2 regions of the Brevibacterium sp. CFH 10365 genome follow, and region 2 is predicted to be linked to the other one. Evidence: riboswitches for the same ligand, from Rfam matches in the RefSeq annotation. Region 2 holds a riboswitch; the other holds the start of a gene.
What was found. A riboswitch is a leader RNA that binds a small molecule or an ion and turns the genes downstream of it on or off. The one in region 2 is predicted to bind thiamine pyrophosphate.
Positions count from the first base shown of each region.

Region 1 (3,707 bases), on a different contig from region 2:
TCGGCGATGACCTCGAGTTTCACCCAATTCGTCTCCAGTGCCTCCCGGGCCAGGCGGGCTGTGAGCACGGCGTCCCGGGCCGTGTAGCAGCCGGCTGTGTTCGGCAGGACCCGAATCCCCAAGCGCTGCAGCATGCTGAATACCGAGTCTCGGGACTCGGCGTCGAAACGGCGCATCGCCACCGTGGTCAGCTCGGTCCCCGAAGCCAGCAGGGCGTCTTCGAGAATGCTCAGGGAACTCGCCCCACCCGTGCCCATCACGAGGCGGGACGACAGCTCCACGTCATCGATCGTCCAGGTCATCTCAGCCTCCCTGCACTGCGGTGACGATGTCGACGGTGTGCCCGTCGGCCAGGGTGAAACCGGACCAGGCTCCGCGTCGGATGACGTCACCGTCGACGGCCAGGGCGATGCCCAGACGTCCGCCGTCGGCAGGTGTCCCATCGGGGTTCAGCTCCCGTCCGGTGACGTCGGCGATGAGGTCGAGCGCCGAGGTGGCGCTCGACAGCTCATGGTGTTCGCCGTTGAGGACGATGGTCGGTGAGTGTTCGCGGTCGGTCATGAAAAGCTCCTCGCTGAGTGAGTGGTGGTGTCTTCTGTGGTGAAGCGCTGTGGGCACACGGACTGGAGCGTCCCGTCAGGTGGCCAGTCGGAAGCGGCACCCACGGCGAGTTCGGCACCGAGCCTGCCGCCGAGCGGGGCCAAGAGGATGCCGTGTCGGAAATACCCGGTGCTCACGACACAGCCGGAATCGATGCGCCCGATCATCGGCAGGTCATCAGGGGATCCGGGCCGGGCGCGCGTGGTGATGTCGGTGATCTCCGCATCGAGGATGCCGGGGACCAGTCGCTGTCCGTCAGCGAGCAGTCGGTGGATGGCTCCGGCAGGGGTGCCGGAGAGCCCGTCTTCACGGGAACTGGCGCCGAGCACGATCTCTCCGTCGGGGCGAGGCACCAGGTAGACGGAGCGACCGTTGACCAGACCGCGGATGACGCGCGTCAGCAGGGGAGTCACCTCGGCAGGGGCACGCAGCCTCAGAACATCACCCCAGACCTCTCGGATCGGCAGTTTTGGTGCACCCGCGATCTCAGTCACGGCATTGCCAGCGCAGACGATCACCTGATCGGCCTCCATCCGGCGGCCATCGGCCAGTCGGACACCCGCGGTCGCATCGCCGTCCTTGAGCAGCTCGGTCACCCGCTGCCGAACGAGCGACACCGCGTCGGCCGACAGGGCAGACAGCAGAGCGGCGGAGACCCGACGGGGGTCGATCGACCAATCACCGGGAATGTGCACGGCACCGGCCACGGCAGGCGCCAGCGACGGCTCGATCCGGCGAGCAGCGCTGCCGGTGATCAGTTCGGTGGCGAAACCGGACCGCGATTGTGCGTCGCGCAGCTCCCTCAGCGCCTGCAGATCGGCTCGGTCACCGGCGCACACCAGGGTTCCGGCATCCGTGAAGCCGAGATCGGCTCCGGCGGCGCTCGCCACCTCGGCGGCGAAATCCGGGTACATCTCCGCCGAGGCCCGCATCAGCGGATACAGGGGACTCTGCCCCCACACCACCTCGGCGGCGGGAGCGAGCATCCCCGCGGCAGCATGGCTCGCCCCCTGGGCAGGGGCGGGGTCGATGATGGTGGCTTCGGCGCCCAGACGGCGCAGATACCAGGCCGTGGACAGGCCGATGATCCCGGCGCCGACGACGATGACTCTCACAGCTTCTCCCTCCGGCGGCATGATCCGCATCAGGTCTGACGGTCGGCTCTTACGCCCTCTCAGCCTCGTTGGGAGGCTCCCGCGAACTCCTCTACTCTATGACCATGACCACACAGATGCCACCGCGCACCGCAGCGCGACATTCGAAGAGAGCCTGGCGGGAGGCCCGATTGGCCGAATCGTCGCTCTACCTGTGCACCGATGCCAGGACCGTGCAAGGCGACCTCGCCGAGTTCCTCGACGCCGCCTATTCCGGGGGAGTCGACATCATCCAACTGAGGGACAAGAGCCTCGAGGCCCGCGCCGAGATCACAGCACTGGAGATCCTCAAGGACGCCGCTGCCCGGCACGGCAAGCTCTTCTCCGTCAATGACCGTGCCGATGTCGCGCTCCTCACCGACGCCGATGTCTTCCACGTCGGACAGGGGGACCTCACCAGTGCTCAAGCCAGAGCCGTGCTCGGCCCCGACGTCGTCCTCGGCCGCTCCACACATTCCCTCGACCAGGCGCTCGCCGCCGATGCCGACCCCGAGACCGACTATTTCTGTGTCGGCCCGGTATGGGAGACCCCGACGAAACCCGGCCGTACCTCCGTGGGGACGGAACTGCTGACCGCCACCGCCGCCGTGGCGGCCACACCGTGGTTCGCCATCGGCGGGATCTCAGCTGGGGAGAGGTTGGATGCGATCCGGCAGGCGGGCGCGAACCGTGCCGTCGTCGTCCGTGCGATAACCTCGGCAGAGGATCCCGCTGCGGCCGCTCGGGAGCTCAAGGAGGATCTGAGATGACCGAAGCAGCTGTCAGCGCAACCACGGCAACCGGTGGAGGCGCCGACCTGTCGATCCTCATCGCCGGGGCAGGCGCCACCGGCGGAGCGTTCGGCACCTACCTGCACGAGGCCGGTCGCAATGTCACGTTCCTGCTCAGGCAGACTCGGGCGGAAGCCGTTCGCTCGGAAGGGCTGCGCTTCACTGCTCCCGATGATGACCGGACGAATCAGGTCGAGGTGGTCACCGCAGAGGAACTCAGCGCCGCACCGCAGACCTATGACCTCGTCATCGTCGCGGTCAAAGCAGGCGGCCTCGACTCGGTCATCGAAGACATCGGACCGGCTGTGGGAGAGCAGACGACGATCGTCCCGTTCCTCAACGGCATGGCCCAGATCGAGAAGCTGCAGAACCGCTATCCCGGACAGGTGCTCGGCGGACTCGTCAAGATCGTCGGCACCATCAGAGACGGTGCCGTCGTTCAACTCACCGATCTGGCCGTGATGACCATCGGCGGCATCGACGGCGCAGAAGCGTCGGCCCGGATCATCGAAGCACTGGACGTGCCCGGGTTCAGACTCCAGGTCATCGACGGAATCATCGACGGACTGTGGGAGAAGTGGATCTTCATCGCCGCAGCCGGAGTCGTCACCTGTCTGTTCCGTGCGCCGGTCGGAGCGATCATGGACGCCGGCGGCAGGCCGCATGTGCATGCCATCGTCGATGAACTCGAAGCTGTGGCGGCAGCCGCCGGACATTCGGTGTCAGAGCAGGCCCACGCGATGACGCTGAAGATGCTCACCGAGGACGGGTCTGCCTTCACCTCATCCCTCTACCGGGACGTGACGGCCGGTCTGCCGAGCGAGACGGAGCACATCCTCGGCGATCTGGCGCGCACAGCAGACGAACTGGGAGCAGCGACTCCGCTGCTCGATCTCACACTTGTGCAGCTGCGGGCAGGTGCTGCCCAGCAGAAGCGGCCCTGACTTCGGCTGTGCCCGTGCGCAGCATCGCCAGATACGGCTCCTGCGGCTGGGTGTGTTCGGCATCGGCTGAACCGTGGGCGGCCGTGAATGTGACCATCGGGACACCGTCGGCATCGTCGAGGACGAGCAGGGTCTCGTACCCGCCCGGACCCACCGAATGGGAGCTGCCGGCGGGCAGGTCGAAGACGAGCTGTTCCAACGGACTGTCGGGTTCGGGTGGGCGGTTCATCTCCTGAGCC
Region 1 is NZ_VIGO01000005.1:297,510-301,216, forward strand. Features, by position in the region: gene FHG09_RS12175 (thiazole synthase) at 1-302, opposite strand, end outside; gene thiS (sulfur carrier protein ThiS) at 304-561, opposite strand; gene thiO (glycine oxidase ThiO) at 558-1,715, opposite strand; TPP riboswitch at 1,705-1,808, opposite strand; gene thiE (thiamine phosphate synthase) at 1,820-2,503, shown strand; gene FHG09_RS12195 (ketopantoate reductase family protein) at 2,500-3,468, shown strand; gene FHG09_RS12200 (DedA family protein) at 3,419-3,707, opposite strand, start outside.
Region 1: another riboswitch for thiamine pyrophosphate. It lies ahead of thiO (glycine oxidase ThiO); the one in region 2 lies ahead of FHG09_RS16515 (TenA family protein).

Region 2 (3,707 bases):
GCCGAACTTCACGACGTTCGCGATTCCGGGAATATCGCGCAGTGTCTCCGGCACGGAACGCTTGTCACCGAGGGAGAGCCAGATCGCGTCATCGACACGATCGAGCAGAGGGGCGAAGAAACGTCGCCATTCCGGTCCCGCCTCGCCGAGGCGGTCGACCGTTTCGTCGAGATCGTGGAACGCCAGCGCGGCGGGCTTGGCGTCGAGGGGTTGGGCGTAGGAGACCTCGGGGGTGGTCAGCTCCATGCCGCGGGCACGCAGGTCGAAGTCGACGAAGAAGGGGCTGGCAATGGCCAGCGGGTGCACGGCCGAGCAGATGTCATGAGTGACGCCCGGCGCCAAACCGAGGTCGAGGGTGCGGGCGCCGCCACCGATCGTCGACTGAGCTTCGAAGACCTCGACGGACAGCCCGGCGCGGGCCAGGGTGACCGCGGCGGCCATGCCGTTGGGGCCGGATCCGACGACGACTGCATCAACACCTGTGCTCATGAGGTCAGTCTAGGTCAGCGGGCTGGGCAGCTGCGGTGTGCAGTCCGGGGTGGCTCAGTTTTCGTACACGTTGTCGAAGAAGTCGCATTCGAGGGCGACGGCCTGGTGCCAGGTGCGACTCAGGGTCTCGGCGTCTGAGCCCTGGTCGTCGTCTGTCGGGAACACGCGTTCGAGTTCGTCGACGAGGAACTGCACCCAACCGTGGAAAGCGTCGCCTCGGTGGAGGTCGATCCATCTTCGGTGCACCTGGCGCGACGGTTTTGCCTCTTGGGATTCGGCCCAGTCGAGGTAGAGCCATTCGGCGACGACGAGGACGATCAGCAGCTGCGGATATGACGCCGAGGTGACGGACTCGTCCATGAGATCACGGAACCCCGCCGTGGGCGCCGTGAGCTCAGGGTCGAGATACCCATCGGGGAGCACTCCCAGCTCGGCGAAGGAGTCGACGAAGTACGTGTCCTCATCGGCGGCGAGCATCCCCAGCTGCCGGGCGAACCGCAGCTTCGCATCGAGCTCATCGGCATGGGCGACGCAGGCACCGAGCATGGACAGGAACGACTCGAAGAACTGATAGTCCTGCACGAGATAGTCACGCATGACCGCGTCGTCGACCGTGCCGGCGAAGAGTTCGCGGACGAATCGGTGGTCGACGGCCTCCGCCCATTGTCTGCTCGTCGACCTCATCAGTGCCGACACTGCTCCGTCGGCGGCCACGGTGATCGTCGTGTCGATGTCTGTGGTGGTCATTGCTCTTCCACTTCCTCCGCCGGTGCTCACCGGATCAGGTTCAAAGGGTCTGCGTGTGCACTCTCAGCGTCGGCTCCTTCGGCGCTCCCCTGTAGCCCCTCGACCCTACCACTCTGACAAGAACAGTTGTCAGATCGAACGAGTCAGGGCCGACCGGTCAAGGTCGGCCGGTCGAGGTCGCGGTTGTCGAGCACCCACGTCGCCTGCTCCCACGGGGTCGCCTCGGCGAAGTAGAGGCGCTGGCCGCCGACATATCGGTGGTTCGACTCATCCTCGGGGTCGGCATCGAAGCGTCCGGGAAACCGCTCATTGCCGCGAGGAACCGAGACCTCGAACGGCACATCGACCCACACGCTCGCATCCCAGAGATTGCGCAGCTCGGGACGGTGGAGGAAGATCCCTTCGACGAGGAGGACGCAGTCGCTGGGCAGGATCCGAGGTTCCGGCTCGATCGGCCGGTCCGCGTCGACGTCCCACACCGCAGCAACGATCGCTTCACCCCTGCGGAAGGGTTCGACGACCGACTCGACGAATGCGCTGTAGTCGTAGGAATCCCGGTAGAAGGTCTCCGGTCCCTTGCCGCGGGCGCAGCGAACCGCCCGCTCGTGGTGGAACCCGTCGATGCCAGCTGTGGCGACCGGACGAACCGACGCAGTGCCGGCACCGCCCGAACCCTTTTGCGCGAGACCGACGAGTTCCCGGGCGATCGTCGACTTCCCGGCCCCGTCGACCCCGTCGAGGGCCACAAGCGCACGACGCCCGGGCCCGACAGCGCGCAGCTCAGTCAGCAGATCCGTGAGTACCCGGATGCGGATGCTCACCGGGATGCGGACCCGGCGAGCGACGCGGACGGCGGGGCCACCTCGGCGAGGGTGTCGGCGATGAAATCGGCGATCCGGTCGGCGGCCGGCCGCCGACCGGCCAGCTGTTCGGCCGTTTCGACGGTCGGGTTGTAGTTCGTGTTCGTGTTGATGTCGTAGACGACCTGGCGGCCGTCGAGAGTTTCGATGAACTCGATGCCGGCGATCGCGACACCAAGATCGACCAGCAGCGTCTCGAGGTGAGCGATCAGCGGTGTCTCGGTGGTGATGTCGTCCCGGCGGGAGAACTGGCTGACCGGAGTGGCAGCGGAACTGTTCGAGGCCTCGGCTCTGGGGATCTCGCAGGCATCGGCTGGGCACAGTTCGAAGGACCCGCCGGAGACGTCGACGCGCACCGCATAGTGGAAACGGCCGCCGATGAATTCGGCACGGGTGATGAATGGCTGCGCCGGCTGCACATACTCCTGGATGAGGGTGATGCCGTCGATCGGTGCATTCGCTCCGCGGGGTGCGAAATCTGCAGCCGCGTCGGAAAGCTCCGAATGGGAGTCGAAGCGGCGGACACCGAGTCCCTTCCCGCCCTGATTGTGCTTCGTGATGAACGGGGGAGCGAAGGTCCCCGCGGCCTCGACGAGCGCCTGCGGTCCGAATGCGGCTGCGGTGCGCGGCACGTCGAAGCCGCGGCCGGCCAGCTCGCGATGCTGACGGATTTTGCTCACCTCGAGCTCGTAGACGTCGCGACCGTTGAGGACCCGGCGCCCAGCGGCGGCGAGCCAGTCGAGGACCGCGCGTCCGTACTCCTTCACATGCGGATCGGTTCGGGTGTGCGCCGACGCCGACAGCCGCGACCAGAACAGCCCCTGTGGAGGTTCGGCAGCAAGATCGATCGTGGTCTCGGGCAGCAGCCACTCGATATGAGGGACGTCGAGGCGATCGAGCGCCTCGGTGAGTGGGGCGATCCATTCCGGATTGTCGTGGATGATGTACACCGCCGGAGTGTCGCCGACAGGCAGAGTGTGAGAACTCATCGCGCACCTTCGCTTGGGGTGCCGGCGCGATCGCTCGCCCGGCGGATCTGCTCAACAATCTTACGCCACGTCATCGTTCCGCGAACAGGGTCCCTGGCGCGATTGCCGTTGCCTCTCGAGCAGATCGTCCACTGCTTGGACCCGGGGGCTGCCGGGGCCCTCGACATGTCCGTGCCGCGGCGTAGACTCGGGGCATGGCTATAGCAAAGCAGCCCGTTGTCGTGCTCGATGCTCCCGACGCCGCCGAGCTCGCGGAGTTCTACGGAAAACTCCTCGACTGGACGGTCGCGGTCGACGAGGACGGCACCTGGGCGGAAGTCACCTCCGATTCCTGGCCGCCGATCTGCATCCAGCAGGTCGAGGACTATCACGCGCCCAGCTGGCCCGGTCAGGCTCACCCGCAGCAGATGCACCTCGATGTCATCGTCGACGACCTCGATGTTGCGGAGAAGTCCGTGCTTGAGATCGGTGCGGGCAAAGCCCCCGAGCAACCGGGTGAGACGTTCCGCGTCTTCCTCGACCCGGCCGGTCACCCGTTCTGCCTGTGCAGGTCCTGACACCCGAGGAGCCCACCGGCGCCTGAAGCAGAATTCGTACCTCAGGTGGGTCCGGCTCTGCTGTT
Region 2 is NZ_VIGO01000008.1:154,706-158,412, reverse strand. Features, by position in the region: gene FHG09_RS16520 (phytoene desaturase family protein) at 1-489, opposite strand, end outside; gene FHG09_RS16515 (TenA family protein) at 544-1,236, opposite strand; TPP riboswitch at 1,231-1,337, opposite strand; gene FHG09_RS16510 (uridine kinase) at 1,380-2,057, opposite strand; gene FHG09_RS16505 (ATP-grasp domain-containing protein) at 2,054-3,085, opposite strand; gene FHG09_RS16500 (VOC family protein) at 3,280-3,642, shown strand; gene FHG09_RS16495 (MFS transporter) at 3,684-3,707, opposite strand, start outside.